Regions from separate parts of the Streptomyces sp. NPDC037100 genome, predicted to be linked through region 1. Evidence: riboswitches for the same ligand, from Rfam matches in the RefSeq annotation. Region 1 holds a riboswitch; the other holds the start of a gene.

The links. Region 1 has a riboswitch for glycine ahead of gcvT (glycine cleavage system aminomethyltransferase GcvT). Riboswitches for the same ligand answer to the same signal wherever they lie in the genome.
Region 2: it holds a riboswitch for glycine, as region 1 does, so the genes downstream of both, gcvP (aminomethyl-transferring glycine dehydrogenase) here and gcvT (glycine cleavage system aminomethyltransferase GcvT) in region 1, are expected to answer to the same signal.

Annotation. Positions count from the first base shown of each region.
Region 1 covers NZ_JBVJSX010000010.1:323,412-331,276, reverse strand. Annotated here, with positions in the region: gene ACZ7EG_RS30225 (L-serine ammonia-lyase) at 1-1,287, opposite strand, end outside; gene glyA (serine hydroxymethyltransferase) at 1,375-2,637, opposite strand; gene gcvH (glycine cleavage system protein GcvH) at 2,647-3,024, opposite strand; gene gcvT (glycine cleavage system aminomethyltransferase GcvT) at 3,128-4,306, opposite strand; glycine riboswitch at 4,297-4,414, opposite strand; glycine riboswitch at 4,415-4,515, opposite strand; gene ACZ7EG_RS30205 (AAA family ATPase) at 4,737-5,402, shown strand; gene ACZ7EG_RS30200 (enhanced serine sensitivity protein SseB) at 5,506-6,294, shown strand; gene ACZ7EG_RS30195 (enhanced serine sensitivity protein SseB C-terminal domain-containing protein) at 6,431-7,231, shown strand; gene ACZ7EG_RS30190 (ABC transporter permease) at 7,551-7,865, shown strand, end outside.
Region 2 covers NZ_JBVJSX010000012.1:258,786-266,650, forward strand. Annotated here, with positions in the region: gene ACZ7EG_RS33130 (APC family permease) at 1-1,708, shown strand, start outside; gene ACZ7EG_RS33135 (TOBE domain-containing protein) at 1,800-2,195, shown strand; gene ACZ7EG_RS33140 (TOBE domain-containing protein) at 2,299-2,718, shown strand; gene gcvP (aminomethyl-transferring glycine dehydrogenase) at 2,783-5,668, opposite strand; glycine riboswitch at 5,844-5,939, opposite strand; gene ACZ7EG_RS33150 (PRC-barrel domain-containing protein) at 6,053-6,427, shown strand; gene ACZ7EG_RS33155 (DNA polymerase IV) at 6,346-7,800, opposite strand.

The DNA of each region.
Region 1 (7,865 bases):
CATCGTCTTGATGACCTTGTCCAGGGACACCTTGTGCGAGCCGTCGCCGCGCATGGCCATGCGGGCGGCCGTGACGGCCTTGACCGCGGCCATGCCGTTGCGTTCGATGCAGGGGATCTGCACCAGACCGCCGACCGGGTCGCAGGTGAGGCCGAGGTTGTGTTCCATGCCGATCTCGGCGGCGTTCTCGACCTGCTCGGGCGAGCCGCCGAGAACCTCGGCCAGGGCGCCCGCGGCCATGGAGCAGGCGGAGCCCACCTCGCCCTGGCAGCCGACCTCGGCGCCGGAGATGGAGGCGTTCTCCTTGAAGAGCATGCCGATCGCGCCCGCGGCGAGCAGGAAGCGGACCACGCCCTCCTCGTCGGCGCCCGGCACGAAGTTCATGTAGTAGTGCAGGACCGCCGGGATGATGCCGGCGGCGCCGTTGGTGGGGGCGGTGACGACCCGCCCGCCGGCGGCGTTCTCCTCGTTGACCGCCATGGCGTAGAGGGTGATCCACTCCATGGCCAGGGCCAGCGGGTCGCCCTCGGAGCGCAGCTTGCGCGCGGTGTTCGCGGCCCGGCGGCGCACCTTGAGCCCACCCGGCAGGATGCCCTCCTGGGACAGTCCGCGCGCCACGCAGTCCCGCATCACCTGCCAGATCTCCAGCAGGCCCTCGCGGATCTCCTCCTCGGAGCGCCAGGCCCGCTCGTTCTCCAGCATCAGCGCGGAGATGGACAGGCCCGTCTCCTCGGTCAGGCGCAGCAGCTCGTCACCCGTGCGGAAGGGGTACTTCAGCACGGTGTCGTCGAGCTTGATGCGGTCCGCCCCGACCGCGTCCTCGTCGACGACGAAGCCGCCGCCGACCGAGTAGTACGTCTTCGTCAGCAGCTCGGTGCCCGAGGCGTCGTACGCCCACAGCGTCATGCCGTTCGCGTGGTACGGCAGGGCCTTGCGGCGGTGCAGGACCATGTCGTCGTCGAAGGAGAACGCGACCTCGTGCTCGCCGAGCAGGTTCAGCCGGCCGCCGGCCTTGATCGCCTCCACCCGCTCGTCGGCGCTCGAGACGTCCACCGTGCGGGGCGAGTCGCCCTCCAGGCCGAGCAGCACCGCCTTGGGCGTGCCGTGGCCGTGCCCGGTGGCGCCGAGCGAGCCGTACAGCTCCGAGCGGACCGAGGCGACGGACCCCAGGAGCTCCTCGTTGCGCAACCGCCGGACGAACAGGCCGGCCGCCCGCATCGGGCCGACGGTGTGGGAACTGGACGGGCCGATGCCGATCGAGAACAGGTCGAAGACCGAGATGGCCACGGGGGAACTCCTGACTACATGGGTGGTGCAGAGGGGGTGGGCGCCGCGTCCACGGGTGGCGGGCGCGGCGCCCGAAAGGTTTCTTCGTTACGTGTTCAGACCCGGGTACAGCGGGTGCTTGTCGGCCAGGGCCTTCACCCGGGCCTTGAGGGCCTGCGCGTCGTACGACGGCTTGAGCGCCTCGGCGATGACGTCCGCGACCTCCTGGAAGTCCTCGGTCCCGAAGCCACGGGTCGCCAGCGCCGGCGTGCCGATCCGCAGACCGGACGTCACCATCGGCGGACGCGGGTCGTTCGGGATCGCGTTCCGGTTGACCGTGATGCCCACCTCGTGGAGGCGGTCCTCGGCCTGCTGGCCGTCCAGCTCCGAGTGGCGCAGGTCGACCAGGACCAGGTGCACGTCCGTGCCGCCGGACAGGACGTCCACGCCCACGGCCCGGACGTCGTCCTTCACCAGACGCTCGGCCAGGATGCGGGCACCGTCCAGCGTACGGCGCTGGCGCTCCTTGAAGTCCTCCGAGGCGGCGACCTTGAAGGAGACGGCCTTGGCCGCGATCACATGCTCCAGCGGGCCGCCCTGCTGACCGGGGAAGACGGCGGAATTGATCTTCTTGGCCAGTTCGGCCGTGGAGAGGATCACACCGCCGCGCGGGCCGCCGAGAGTCTTGTGGGTCGTGGTGGTGACCACGTGGGCGTGCGGCACCGGGTTCGGGTGCAGCCCGGCCGCGACGAGCCCCGCGAAGTGGGCCATGTCGACCATGAGGTACGCGCCGACCTCGTCCGCGATCCGGCGGAACGCGGCGAAGTCCAGCTGCCGCGGGTAGGCGGACCAGCCGGCGACGATCAGCTTCGGCTTGGACTCCTTGGCCAGCCGCTCGACCTCGGCCATGTCGACCCGGCCGTCCTCGCCCACGTGGTAGGCGACGACGTCGTAGAGCTTGCCGGAGAAGTTGATCTTCATGCCATGGGTCAGGTGCCCGCCGTGCGCGAGGTTCAGCCCCATGATCGTGTCGCCCGGCTTGAGCAGCGCGAACATCGCGGCCGCGTTGGCCTGGGCGCCCGAGTGCGGCTGGACGTTGGCGTGCTCGGCGCCGAACAGCTCCTTGACGCGGTCGATCGCGATCTGCTCGACCACGTCGACGTGCTCGCAGCCGCCGTAGTAGCGGCGGCCCGGGTAGCCCTCGGCGTACTTGTTGGTGAGGACCGAGCCCTGCGCCTCCATGACCGCGACCGGCGCGAAGTTCTCCGAGGCGATCATCTCGAGCGTGGACTGCTGGCGGTGCAGCTCGGCGTCGACCGCCGCGGCGACGGCCGGGTCGAGCTCGTGCAGGGGTGTGTTCAGGACGGACATACGACTCCCTCAGCCCGCGGAGAAGGCGGTGTACTCGTCGGCGGAGAGCAGGTCGCCCGGCTCGTCCGTGACCCGCACCTTGAACAGCCAGCCGCCCTCGAAGGGGGCCGAGTTCACCAGCGACGGGTCGTTCACGACGTCCTCGTTGACCTCCGTGACCTCACCGGAGACGGGGGAGTACAGGTCGGACACCGACTTGGTCGACTCCAGCTCGCCGCAGGTCTCACCGGCGGACACGGAGTCACCGACCTCGGGAAGCTGGACGAACACGACATCGCCGAGCGCGTTGGCCGCGTGCTCCGTGATGCCGACCGTCGAGACGCCGTCCTCGGCGGCCGACAGCCACTCGTGCTCCTTGCTGTAGCGCAGCTCGTTGGGGTTGCTCATGACCTGGATTCTCCTGTACGCGCGGGAGTGCTGTGGAAGGGGGGACTGCTGGTGAGCTGGGACGACGGGCACGGGGTCGCTGGAGCGGCCCTCCGGCCAGTGTCTACTTCTGACGCTTGTAGAACGGCAGCGCCACGACCTCGTACGGCTCGTGACTGCCCCGGATGTCCACGCCCACGCCGGTCGTGCCGGGTGCGGCGTGCGCGGCGTCGACGTACGCCATCGCGATCGGCTTGCCGAGGGTGGGGGAGGGGGCGCCGGAGGTGACCTCGCCGATCACCTCGCCGCCGGCGACGACCGCGTACCCGGCGCGCGGCACCCGGCGTCCCTCGGCGACCAGCCCGACCAGCACGCGCGGCGGGTTCTGCTCGGCGCGGGCGGCGGCCTCGCGCAGGGCCTCGCGCCCGACGAAGTCGCCCTCCTTCTCGAACTTCACCACCCGCCCGAGCCCGGCGTCGAAGGGGGTGAGGGAGGTCGACAGCTCGTGCCCGTACAGCGGCATGCCCGCCTCCAGGCGCAGCGTGTCGCGGCAGGACAGCCCGCACGGGACCAGGCCGACGCCCTCGCCGGCCTTGGTCAGGGCCTGCCACAGCTCGACCGCGTGCTCCGGCTTCACGAACAGCTCGAAGCCGTCCTCGCCGGTGTACCCGGTCCGGGCGATCAGGGCCGGTACGCCCGCGACCGTGCCGGGCAGCCCGGCGTAGTACTTCAGGCCGTCGAGGTCGGCATCGGTCAGGGACTTCAGGATCCCCGGCGACTCCGGTCCCTGGACGGCGAGCAGCGCGTAGGCGTCCCGGTCGTCGCGCACCCCGGCGTCGAAACCGGCGGCGCGCTCGGTCAGCGCGTCCAGCACCACCTGGGCGTTGGAGGCGTTGGCGACGACCATGTACTCGGGGGCCTCGGTCTCGCCCAGCCGGTAGACGATCAGGTCGTCCAGGATGCCGCCGTCGGCCCGGCAGATCATGGTGTAGCGGGCCCGGCCCGGCTTCACACCGCCGATGTTGCCCACCAGGGCGAAGTCCAGCAGGGCGGCGGCCTGCGGCCCGGTGACGGTGATCTCACCCATGTGGGAGAGGTCGAAGAGCCCGGCCTTCGTGCGCACGGCGGTGTGCTCGTCGCGCTCGGAGCCGTAGCGCAGGGGCATGTCCCAGCCGGCGAAGTCGGTCATCGTCGCGCCGAGGACACGATGCAGGGCATCGAGCGCGGTGTGACGGAGTTGTCCTGTACTGCTCACAGTCGGTCGTCTCCAAGGGCAATGACGGGCGAGGTCGTTCCTCCCCATCTGTCATCGGAACCTGAGAGGTTCGCCATGACCGCACGGGTCGTGACTTGCACCTTGGGTGGGGCCACCCCTGTCATACGGAGGGGGCGACCCGCTTTTCAGATGTGCCTCGCCCGCGCGGTAACGGGGCCTGAGAGATTCAAGGGAGGGACTTGCTCCTTCGGCGCCCCAGCGACAGATGCTGCCGGGGACTCTCCCGCGCGGATTCAAACGGCCGGTATGCAGTTGGCGCGCACATCATTGCACGCATCCTTCCGGCGCGGCAGGGGGACCTTCACAGGGAGTGCGGGAGTCCCGCGCGCCGGACACGGCGACCTGTAGCAGCCCTGTTGCAGGACGCGAACGTAAATGAGAGGCCTGCGGCATTACCTTCTCTTTACACTCGGCGGGGATGGGACTCCGTACCTGGCCCCAGGGGAGGACGATCACGGTGAACAGGACCACCGCGTACGCGACGACGGGCATCGCGCTGCCCGAACAGCCGGCCGCACCGGCCCGGGCGGTCCCCGCTCCGGCACCGGCGCCGGTCGTCCGCGACCTGCGCGACCGTGCCGGCCGGAGCCCGCACGCGCTGCTGTTCGGCCCCCGCGACCTCGTCGTGGTGACGGGCCTGCCGGGCAGCGGCAAGTCCACGCTGATGCGGCGCACCGTGCCGGACAGGCGCATCGACTCCCAGGACACCCGCGACCGCTGGGCCGACCGCATGCCGCGCGCCCTGCCGTACGCGCTCTACCGCCCGCTCGTCCGCCTCGCCCACTACACCGGGCTGCGGCGCGCCCTGCGCACGGGAGAGGGCGTCGTCGTGCACGACTGCGGCACGCAGGCCTGGGTCCGCCGCTGGCTCGCCCGCGAGGCGCGCCGCCGCGGCGGCGCCCTGCACCTCCTCCTGCTCGACGTCAGTCCCGAACAGGCACTGGCCGGTCAGCGCGACCGCGGCCGCGGGGTCTCGCGCTACGCGTTCCTGCGCCACCGCGCGGCGAGCACCCGCCTCCTGCGCGCCGTGGAGCGCGGCGACCTCCCCGCCGGCTGCGCCTCGGCCGTCCTGGCCGACCGGGACGCGGCGAACAGCCTCCGCAGAATCGGCTTCACGGGCTGAGCCCGCGCGGTCGTCCACAAGCCGGCCTTCCTCATGCCGTCCGGCGTCCGTCAGCCGTTAGCCTTTTGAGCCACAGCAGTGGTTCCAGGCAGGCGGTAGGCAGATGGACATCCCGGCGGACTTCTCCGCGGACTTCCCGGCGCAGACGCAGACCCACCCGCACGGCGGTTGGCCCGGCAACGAGCTGGAGGAGGTGCTCTCGGCCTCCCTCGGCGCCGGACCGGCGGCCGGCGGGCGGATCGTCGAGGTGCTCGGCCGGAGCTTCGTGTGGGTCCCGCTGCCCAACGGCGGCGGCCCGCACAGCGGCCCCCTCGACCTGCCCGGCATCGAGATCGACGGCCAGGCGTTCGTGCCGGTGTTCAGCTCCGAGGAACAGTTCCGCCAGGTCACCGGCGCACACATGTCGTACACCATCGCGCCCGCGGTGGAGTTCGCCCGCGGCCTTCCCCCGCACGCGGGGATAGTCGTCAACCCGGGCGGTGTGGTCGGCATTCCGCTCCCGCCGCCCGCCGTGGCCGAGCTGTGCCGGGCCGGCCGGACCCCGCTGGACGGCCCCGCGAGCGGCGGCCGCGTCCGCCTCTTCGAGCCCGACTGGCAGGACGACCCGGTGGACTTCCTCGCCGCCGTGGCCGCCGAGTTCGAGGCGACCGGCGTCGTCGTCACCGCCCGCCGCTGCCTCGCCGCGATCGAGACCGCCGACCCCGTGATGTTCGTCGGCGTCGAACTCTCCCAGTGGGAGGGCGACCTGCGCGTCCTCCCCCTGGACGCCCTCACCCGCGCCGTCACCGCCGTCCCGGCCCCCTGGCCGGTCAACCTGGTGCTCCTGGACGTGACGGAGGACCCGGTGGGCGCCTGGATGAGGGAACGGGTCCGGCCCTTCTACCAGCGGTAGGGCAGCGCCTCAGGGGCGCGGGGTACCGAGCGATCAACCACACACGACCGCACCCGCCCGACGGCACCAAGCTCCGGGCTTCCGCGCGGGCTTAAGCTAGGGCACCGTCGAGGCGTTGTACGAAGGGGCGGTAAAGGTGAGCGCGAGCGGCACGGCCGCGGCCGGACAGGTCGAGCACATGCTGCGCCAGGTCACGCCCGGGCGTTACGACGCCTACGAGGCACTCCTGCGCGCGCTCGCGACCCCGCACACCGGCCAGATCTGGATGCTCCTGTGGCACGGCCAAGCCGGCTCCCCCGACGCCCAGTACGGGAACATGGACGTCGACGGCCACGGCTACGCCCCCTGCGTGACCTCCGCCCAGGAGCTCTCCGCCAGCGGCTGGAACCGCTCGTACGAGGTGATCGACGGACTCGACGTCGCCCGCGCCCTCTACCCCGACCACTACGGCCTCTGGCTCAACCCGCACGCCCCCGGTGGCGGCGTCGGCATCCCGTGGCTCGACCTGCGCCGGATCGCCACGGGCCTGGACCGCCAGCCCGCCGGCCCCCTGCGCCTGTCGGAACCCGCCATCGAGATCCCGCAGTTCTACGCCCTGCTCGCGCAGAACGCCCACCGCACCCCGGCGGTCCGCTCGCTGCGCCGCGCCTGGGTGCAGCCCGCGCTCGGGGCGCCGTACCTCGCCATCGGACTGGATGTGTACGACACCTCGCCGCCGGCCGTGGACTCGGTGCGCGCGATGATGCAGCAGTCCCTCGGCGCCGTACCGGACGGGCTGCCCGTGTCGACCGTCGCCATGTCCGACGAGCACGACCCGGTCGCGATGTGGCTGCGCGAGAGAGCGCGCCCCTTCTACGACCGTGAGGCCCACGCCACCGCCCCCGTCCAAGCCCCGGCCTCCGGCTACGGCTACCCTCCGGCCCAAGGCCGGTACTGAACGTCGCCCGTCCTCATCCTCTCGGGTGCGGCAGAGGCGCGTCTTCGCGCGTAGATAGCGGAGAAATCATCTAACCTGCATCAAATGTCCAGGTTTGTCTGCGACCGATCCCCGTCGCCCCTTGTCCGGATAACGGAATCCCGCAGACAGCATCACGTTTGCGCATCCTTTCATCGTCAAGTCTGGCAGCGAAACGCTGAAGCGTTGAAGACTCCCCGCACCAGGGGAGTTTCGCCCCTGCGTACGACGGACTGATCACGCCGCTACAGCGGAATGCGCGGGCCGGCCACCGCCGGTTGAGAAGAGGGGTCCCTGCCTGATGACGGCACCATTGCACGAGCCGACCGCGGAAGCGGCTCCGAGTGCGGCCGAGGAAGCGGCAGTTGTCGGTGCCGGTGTGAAAGCCGTGCAGGGCCGTTCTCTGGGCCGGATCGCCTGGGAGCGCCTGAAACGGGACAAACTCGCACTGGCGGGTGGCGTCATGGTGCTCGTGCTCATCGCGATCGCCCTCCTCGCACCGGTCATCACGAGCCTCGTGGGTCAGGACCCCGAGGCGCACCACGAGGACCTGATCGACCCGCTGTTCGGCACCCCCACGGGAGCGTTGGGCGGCATCAGCGGTGATCACCTGCTG
Region 2 (7,865 bases), on a different contig from region 1:
CGTCGTCACGCTGGCAGGCGCCCTGCCCGTGTACCGCCGCGTGGCCGAGGAGAGCCCTCACGGCGAAGGCTCGATCGCCATGCTGGAGCGGCTGCTCTCCTTCTGGCAGGGCAAGCTGTTCGTCCTGACCCTGCTGGGCTTCGCCGCGACCGACTTCCTCATCACCATCACCCTGTCGGCCGCGGACGCCTCCACCCACCTCGTGGAGAACCCGCATCTGACGGGTGTGCTGCACGACAAGCAGTTGCTGATCACCCTGGTCCTGGTGGCGCTGCTGGGCGCGGTGTTCCTCAAGGGCTTCCTGGAGGCGATCGGTGTCGCGGTCGCCCTCGTCGGTGCCTACCTCGCGCTGAACGCGGTCGTGGTGGTCGTCGGCCTCTACCACGTCATCACGGCCGGTCATGTGATCACCGACTGGTCGAGCGCCCTCACCGCCCAGCACAGCAACGTCTTCGCCATGATCGGCGTCGCCCTGCTCGTCTTCCCGAAACTGGCCCTCGGTCTCTCCGGGTTCGAGACGGGCGTCGCCGTGATGCCGCATGTCAAGGGCGATGCGGACGACACGGAGGAACGGCCGGCCGGACGCATCCGCGACACGAAGAAGCTGCTCACCACGGCCGCCCTGATCATGAGCGTCTTCCTGATCACCACCAGCTTCATCACCACCCTTCTCATCCCGGAGAAGGAGTTCGAGGCGGGCGGCCAGGCCAAAGGCCGTGCGCTCGCCTACCTGGCGCACGACTACCTCGGCAACACCTTCGGCACGGTCTACGACGTCTCGACGATCGCCATCCTCTGGTTCGCCGGCGCGTCCGCGATGGCCGGCCTGCTCAACCTGATGCCGCGCTACCTTCCCCGCTACGGCATGGCCCCGCACTGGGCCCGTGCGGTACGGCCCATGGTCATCGTCTTCACCCTGATCGCCTTCCTGGTCACCTGGATCTTCGACGCCGACGTCAACGCCCAGGGCGGCGCCTACGCCACCGGTGTGCTGGTCCTCATCAGCTCAGCGGCGATCGCGGTGACCATCGCCGCCCGCAAGGCCCGGCAGCGGAACTGGACGATCGCCTTCGCGGTGATCTCCGCGGTGTTCCTCTACACGACCGTGCTCAACGTCATCGAGCGCCCGGACGGCGTGAAGATCGGAGCCTGCTTCATCGCCGGCATCACCCTGGTCTCCCTGTTGTCACGCCTGGCCCGGGCGTTCGAGCTGCGCGTGACCAGCGTGACGCTGGACGACATGGCGGAGCGCTTCATCCGTGACATGGCCAGCCGCCGGATACGGTTCATCGCCAACGAGCCCGACCGACGTGACATCGCCGAGTACCGCGACAAGATCGAGCAGATCCGGCACGACAACGACGTACCTCCCCAGGAGGACTTCGTCTTCGTCGAGGTGACGGTGACCGACCCGTCCGAGTTCGAGGCGGGTCTGACCGTACGCGGCGAGGTGCTGCACGGCCGCTACCGCGTCCTGACCCTGGAGTCGTCCTCCATCCCCAACGCCCTGGCCGCGCTGCTGCTGCACGTTCGCGACACGACCGGCCGGACCCCGCACATCTACTTCGAGTGGACCGAGGGCGGGCCCTTCGCGAACTTCCTGCGTTTCTTCCTGTTCGGCCAGGGCGAGGTCGCCCCGGTGACCCGCGAGGTCCTGCGGGAGGCGGAGCCGGACCGTAAGCGGCGGCCGAGGGTGCACGTGGGGTGAGTCAGACCCTTCGAGCAGTCACGCCATACGCGTTGCACCGAGGGGCAGCCCGCATCCCCCTCCGCCCTCCCCCGCGCCTATCGTGACCGGCATGCAGTCCTACACGATCGGCCAGGCAGCACGGCTGCTCGGCGTCAGCCCGGACACCGCCCGCCGCTGGGCCGACGCGGGTCGCATCACGACCCATCGCGACGAGGCCGGGCGACGGCTCATCGACGGGCGGGACCTGGCCGCCTTCTCCGTCGAGCTCGCCCGGTCCGGCACCGTCGAGGAGGGCACCCCGTACACCTCGGCCCGCAACGCCTTCCCGGGCATCGTCACCGCGATCAAGCTCGGCGACGTCGCCGCCCAGGTCGAGATCCAGGCCGGCCCCCACCGGCTCGTCTCACTGCTCACCCGCGAGGCGGTGGAGGAACTGGGCCTGGAGGTCGGCATGGAGGCGACGGCCCGCGTGAAGTCGACGAACGTCCATATCGACCGCGTCTGAGGCGGGGCCGGGAAGATCGACCGCGTCTGAGGCGGGGTCGGGAAGGGCGACGCACGCCCCCACATACCGTCCCGATCCGCCCACCGGGGCTACCGTGCAACTCATGAGCCTGAGCATCCGCAACCAGCTCCCCGGCACCGTCTCCGCCGTCACCTCCGGCGAGGCCATGGCGACGGTCAGGGTCCGCCTCACCGGCGGCCAGGACCTCACCGCGGCGATCACCCGCGAGGCAGCGGAAGAGCTCCGTCTCGCTCCTGGCACCGCCGTGCGCGCCCTGCTGAAGTCCACGGAGGTCTCGTTGGCCACCGCGCCCATCGAGGGCCTGTCGATCCGCAACCAGCTCCCCGGTAGGGTCACGGACCTCGCCGTCGGCGAGGCGATGGTGTCGGTCCGCCTCACGGTCGAGGGCGGCGAGCTGACCTCCGCGATCACCAGGGATGCCGCGGAAGACCTGGCGCTGTCGCCCGGGATCCCGGTCGTCGCTCTGATCAAGGCGACCGAGGTGTCACTCGCCACCGCATGACGCGGCCGTGAACGGCGAGAGGGGCCCCGCACCGCGGAGCCCCTCCCTGTGACCGGTCGGCCGATCAGTCCTCGTACGCGTCCAACGGCGGGCAGGAGCACACCAGGTTCCGGTCACCGAAGGCCTGGTCGATGCGGCGGACCGGCGGCCAGTACTTGTCGGCGGTCGACACCCCGGCGGGGAAGACGGCCTCCTCGCGGCTGTAGGCGTGCTCCCACTCCCCGGCCAGCGCACCGGCGGTGTGCGGGGCGCCGCGCAGCGGGTTGTCGTCCGCGAGCCACTCGCCGGAGCCGACCTTCTCGATCTCCGCCCGGATGGCGATCATCGCCTCGCAGAACCGGTCCAGCTCGGCCAGGTCCTCCGACTCGGTCGGCTCGATCATCAGCGTGCCGGCCACCGGGAACGACATGGTCGGCGCGTGGAAGCCGTAGTCGATCAACCGCTTGGCGACGTCGTCGACGCTCACGCCGGTCGCCTTGGTCAGCGGCCGCAGGTCGATGATGCACTCGTGGGCGACAAGACCACCGGGACCGGTGTAGAGCACCGGGTAGTGCGGCTCCAGCCGCTTGGCGATGTAGTTGGCGCTGAGCACGGCCACCTGCGTGGCCCGCTTCAGCCCCTCGCCGCCCATGAGCCGGACGTACGCCCACGAGATGGGCAGGATGCCGGCGGAGCCCCAGGGGGCCGCCGAGATGGGGCCGACGCCCGTCTCGGGTCCGGCCTCGGGCTGCAGCGGGTGGTTCGGCAGGTAGGGCGCGAGGTGCTCGCGCACCGCGACCGGGCCGACGCCGGGACCGCCGCCGCCGTGCGGGATGCAGAAGGTCTTGTGCAGGTTCAGGTGCGAGACGTCACCGCCGAAGTGCCCCGGCTTGGCGAGCCCGACGAGCGCGTTGAGATTGGCCCCGTCGACGTAGACCTGCCCACCCGCCTCGTGCACCTGCGCGCAGATCTCGGAGACGTGCTCCTCGAACACACCGTGCGTGGACGGGTACGTGATCATCAGCACGGCCAGCTCGTCGCGGTACTGCTCGATCTTCGCCCGCAGGTCCTCGACGTCGATCTCGCCGTCCCCGGCGGTCTTCACGACCACGACCTTCATCCCCGCCATCACCGCACTGGCGGCGTTGGTGCCGTGCGCGGACGACGGGATCAGGCAGACGGTGCGCTGCTCGTCCCCGTTGGCCCGGTGGTACCCGCGGACGGCGAGCAGCCCGGCCAGCTCCCCCTGCGACCCGGCGTTCGGCTGGAGGGACACCTTGTCGTAGCCGGTGACCTCGGCGAGCCGGTCCTCCAGCTCGTGGATGAGGGTGAGGTAGCCCCCGGCCTGCTCGGCGGGCGCGAAGGGGTGCAGCTGCCCGAACTCGGGCCAGGTGACCGGCTCCATCTCGGTGGTCGCGTTGAGCTTCATGGTGCAGGAGCCCAGCGGGATCATGCCGCGGTCGAGCGCGTAGTCCCGGTCGGCCAGCTTGCGCAGGTAACGCAGCATGGCGGTCTCGGAGCGGTGCTGGTGGAAGACGGGGTGCGTCAGGTAGTCGTCGCTGCGCAGCAGTGCGGCCGGGAGTCCGTCCCCGGTGGCAGCGTCCAGCGCCTCGACGACGCCCTCGACACCGAAGGCGGCCCATACGGCACGCAGCTGGGCCCGCGTCGTGGTCTCGTCGCAGGCGATGGAGACGTGGTCGGCGTCGACGAGGCGCAGGTTGACCCCGTGGTCCCGCGCGGCGGCCACGACCTCGGCGGCCCGGCCCTCGACACGCACGGTCACCGTGTCGAAGTAGGCCCCGTGCACGACCTCGACCCCGCCGCCCGCGAGCCCGGCGGCGAGGACCGTGGCGTACCGGTGGGTGCGCCGCGCGATGCCCTTCAGGCCCTCCGGACCGTGATAGACGGCGTACATGCCGGCCATGACGGCGAGCAGCACCTGCGCGGTGCAGATGTTGCTGGTCGCCTTCTCGCGGCGGATGTGCTGTTCACGCGTCTGCAGGGCCAGCCGGTAGGCCTTGTTCCCGTCGGCGTCCACGGACACGCCGACGAGCCGCCCGGGCAGGCTGCGCGCCATCTTGTCCTGGACCGCCATGTAGCCGGCGTGCGGTCCGCCGAAGCCCATGGGCACACCGAAGCGCTGCGTCGTGCCGACGGCGATGTCCGCCCCGAGCTCACCGGGCGACTTCAGCAGCGTCAGCGCCAGCAGATCGGCGGCGACGGTGACGAGCGCGCCGAGCTCGTGCGCCCGGTCGATGACCGGCTTGATGTCCCGCACGGCACCGGAGGCGCCCGGGTACTGGAGCAGCACGCCGTTGATCTCGCGCTCGGCGATCTCGGCGGGGATGCCCTCGCTGAGGTCGGCGACGACGATCTCGACGCCGGTCGGCTCGGCGCGGGTCTGGATCACGGCGATGGTCTGCGGGAGCGTGTCCGCGTCGACCAGGAACAGGCCCTTCTTGTTCTTGCCCAGGCGCCGCGACAGCGCCATGGCCTCGGCGGCCGCGGTGCCCTCGTCGAGCAGGGAGGCGCCCGAGGTCGGCAGTCCGGTCAGGTCGGCGACCATGGTCTGGAAGTTGAGCAGCGCCTCGAGCCGGCCCTGCGAGATCTCCGGCTGGTACGGCGTGTAAGCCGTGTACCAGGACGGGTTCTCCATCACGTTGCGCATGATGACCGGCGGAGTGAACGTGCCGTAGTACCCGAGGCCGATCATGGAGCCGAGGACCTGGTTGCGGTCGGCGAGGGAGCGCAGCTCGGCGATCACCTCGGCTTCGCTGCGGGCGCCCGGCAGGTCCAGCGCCTCGGCGCTCTTGATCACGGCGGGGACCGCGGCGGCGGTCAGCTCGTCCAGCGAGCCGTAACCGACGTGCGCGAGCATCTTGGCGCAGGCCTCGTGGTCGGGGCCGATGTGGCGCTGCTCGAAGGGCGCTGCCTCTTCGAGCTCGGAGAGCGGAATGCGGTGGGCGGTCATTGCGGAGGCCTCCTGGTCGACGCGACCTGCGAGGGGCACCACGGCGCGGGTACCCGGACGGCCTCCCCCTCTGTCATCTCAACCTGAGAGCTTCACCGGATCGCCCGAAGGCCTCCGGCTTTCACCGTCGGTGAGAGCGGAAGCCGTCGACACCCGCCCTGCTTTCCAGAGTGACCTCGTCCGTGCGGTACGTGTGCCTGAGAGATTCCGGGGAGGATTTGCTCCTTCGGCGCCTCCGATGGTGTCTGGAGGACTCTCCCGCACGGGGTCAACAGCCGATGCCAGCGTACCAGCGAGGCCAACGCACGAACCTTCGAGTGGCCGCATCCCCGCTTGTACCGTTTTGTAGTGTCTACGTATGAGTCGCGACCACGTGGAGGGCCCGTGCGAACCGATATCGATCCGCGCAACCTGATCGGCCGCAAGGCGTTCGACCGCAACGGGACCAGGATCGGCACCATCGACGAGGTCTACCTCGACGACGCCACCGGCGAGCCGGAGTGGGCGGCCATACGGACCGGCCTGTTCAGCAGGGACGCCTTCGTCCCCCTGGAGCCCAGCGAACTGATCGAGGGCGCCCTCCACGTCCCCTTCGAACGCGCCCTGATCAAGGACGCCCCCGACTTCGGTGTGGGCCGCCACCTCTCCCCCGAGCAGGAACTGCAGCTCTACCACCACTACGGTCTCGACGTCGCTGCTCCGCCCCCGCTCCCGGACCGTGACTTCGGCAAGCTCGCCGGTACCGACGAGACGGCCTGAGACCCCGCCCCGGGCCCCCCGCCTCCCCCGTCCGGCCCACGTAACACCAACGGCAACGGATCCGCCGCCTCCAGCTCCGGATCGTCGACCCGGAACGTCCGCACCCGCCCGGGCTCCGAGTCGGGCGTCTCGAACCGTACGGTGACCCGCCCCAGGCCACTGCCCTGCACCCAGCCGTGCCCGAACTCGGCGTGCCGCACATCGTGCCCGGCGGGCCAGCGCCGCTCGGCGAGCGGCGGCTGCTCCTCGGCCGGCGCCACGGAATGCTCCTCGGCGGGACTCTCCGCGACCGCCCGCTCCCCCGCCGCCTGGGCGAACAGGTCCTCCTGCGTGTAATCGGCGAGACCGCTGACCCCCACCCCGAGCAGCCGCACCCCGCCGGTCGTGTCGACCGAGTCGAGCAGTCTGGCCGCCGCCTCGCGGACCACCGCGGGGTCGTCCGTGGGCCCGCGCAGCGTCTCGGAGCGGGTGAGGGTCGAGAAGTCGTACCTCCGCACCTTCAGCACGATCGTCCGCCCGGAGAGCCCGGACCCGCGCAGCCGCCGCACGCACCGCTCGGCGAGGCGCTGCACCTCCAGCCCGACCCGCGTGCGGTCGTGGATGTCCACGTCGTAGGTGTCCTCCACCGACACCGACTTCGCCTCGCGCTCCGCCACCACGGGCCGGTCGTCCCGTGCCAGCGCCATGGCGTAGAGACCGTGCCCGTGTGCCTTGCCCAGCAGCCGGACCAGCTCGTCCTCGCCCGCCTCGACGATCTCCTCGACCGTGGTGATCCCGGCCCGCCTCAGATGGTCGCCCGTCGCCGGCCCCACTCCCGGCAGTGTCCGCACCGACATCGGCCCGAGCATCGCCCGCTCGGTCCCCGGCTCGATCACCACCAGCCCGTCCGGTTTGGCCTCCTCCGAGGCGATCTTCGCGAGCATCTTGGAGGCGGCGAGCCCCACCGACCCCGTGAGCCCCGTGACAGCACGGATGTCCGCGCGCAGCTTCACCCCGGCCAGCCGTGCCGACCGCTCGTCCCACGCCACTCCGCCGGCCTCCAGGTCCACGAACGCCTCGTCCAGGCTCAGCGGCTCCACCAGCGGCGACAGCGCACGCAGCAACTCCATCACCCGCTCGCTGATCGACCGGTAGAAGGTGAAGCGCGGCACGAGATACGCGGCGTTGGGCGCGAGCCGCCGGGCCTGTCCCATGGGCATCGCCGAATGCACCCCGAAGACCCGCGCCTCGTACGACGCGGTCGCCACCACGCCCCGCGGCCCGAGCCCGCCCACGACCACGGCCTTCCCGCGCAGACTCGGCTTGGACGCCTGCTCCACCGAGGCGTAGAAGGCATCCATGTCGAGATGCAGGATCGTGGGCGAGGTTCTCACACCCCCGATGCTGCCCTACACCACTGACAACGCACCGCCCTGCCGCTCTGAACGCCTCACGGTGA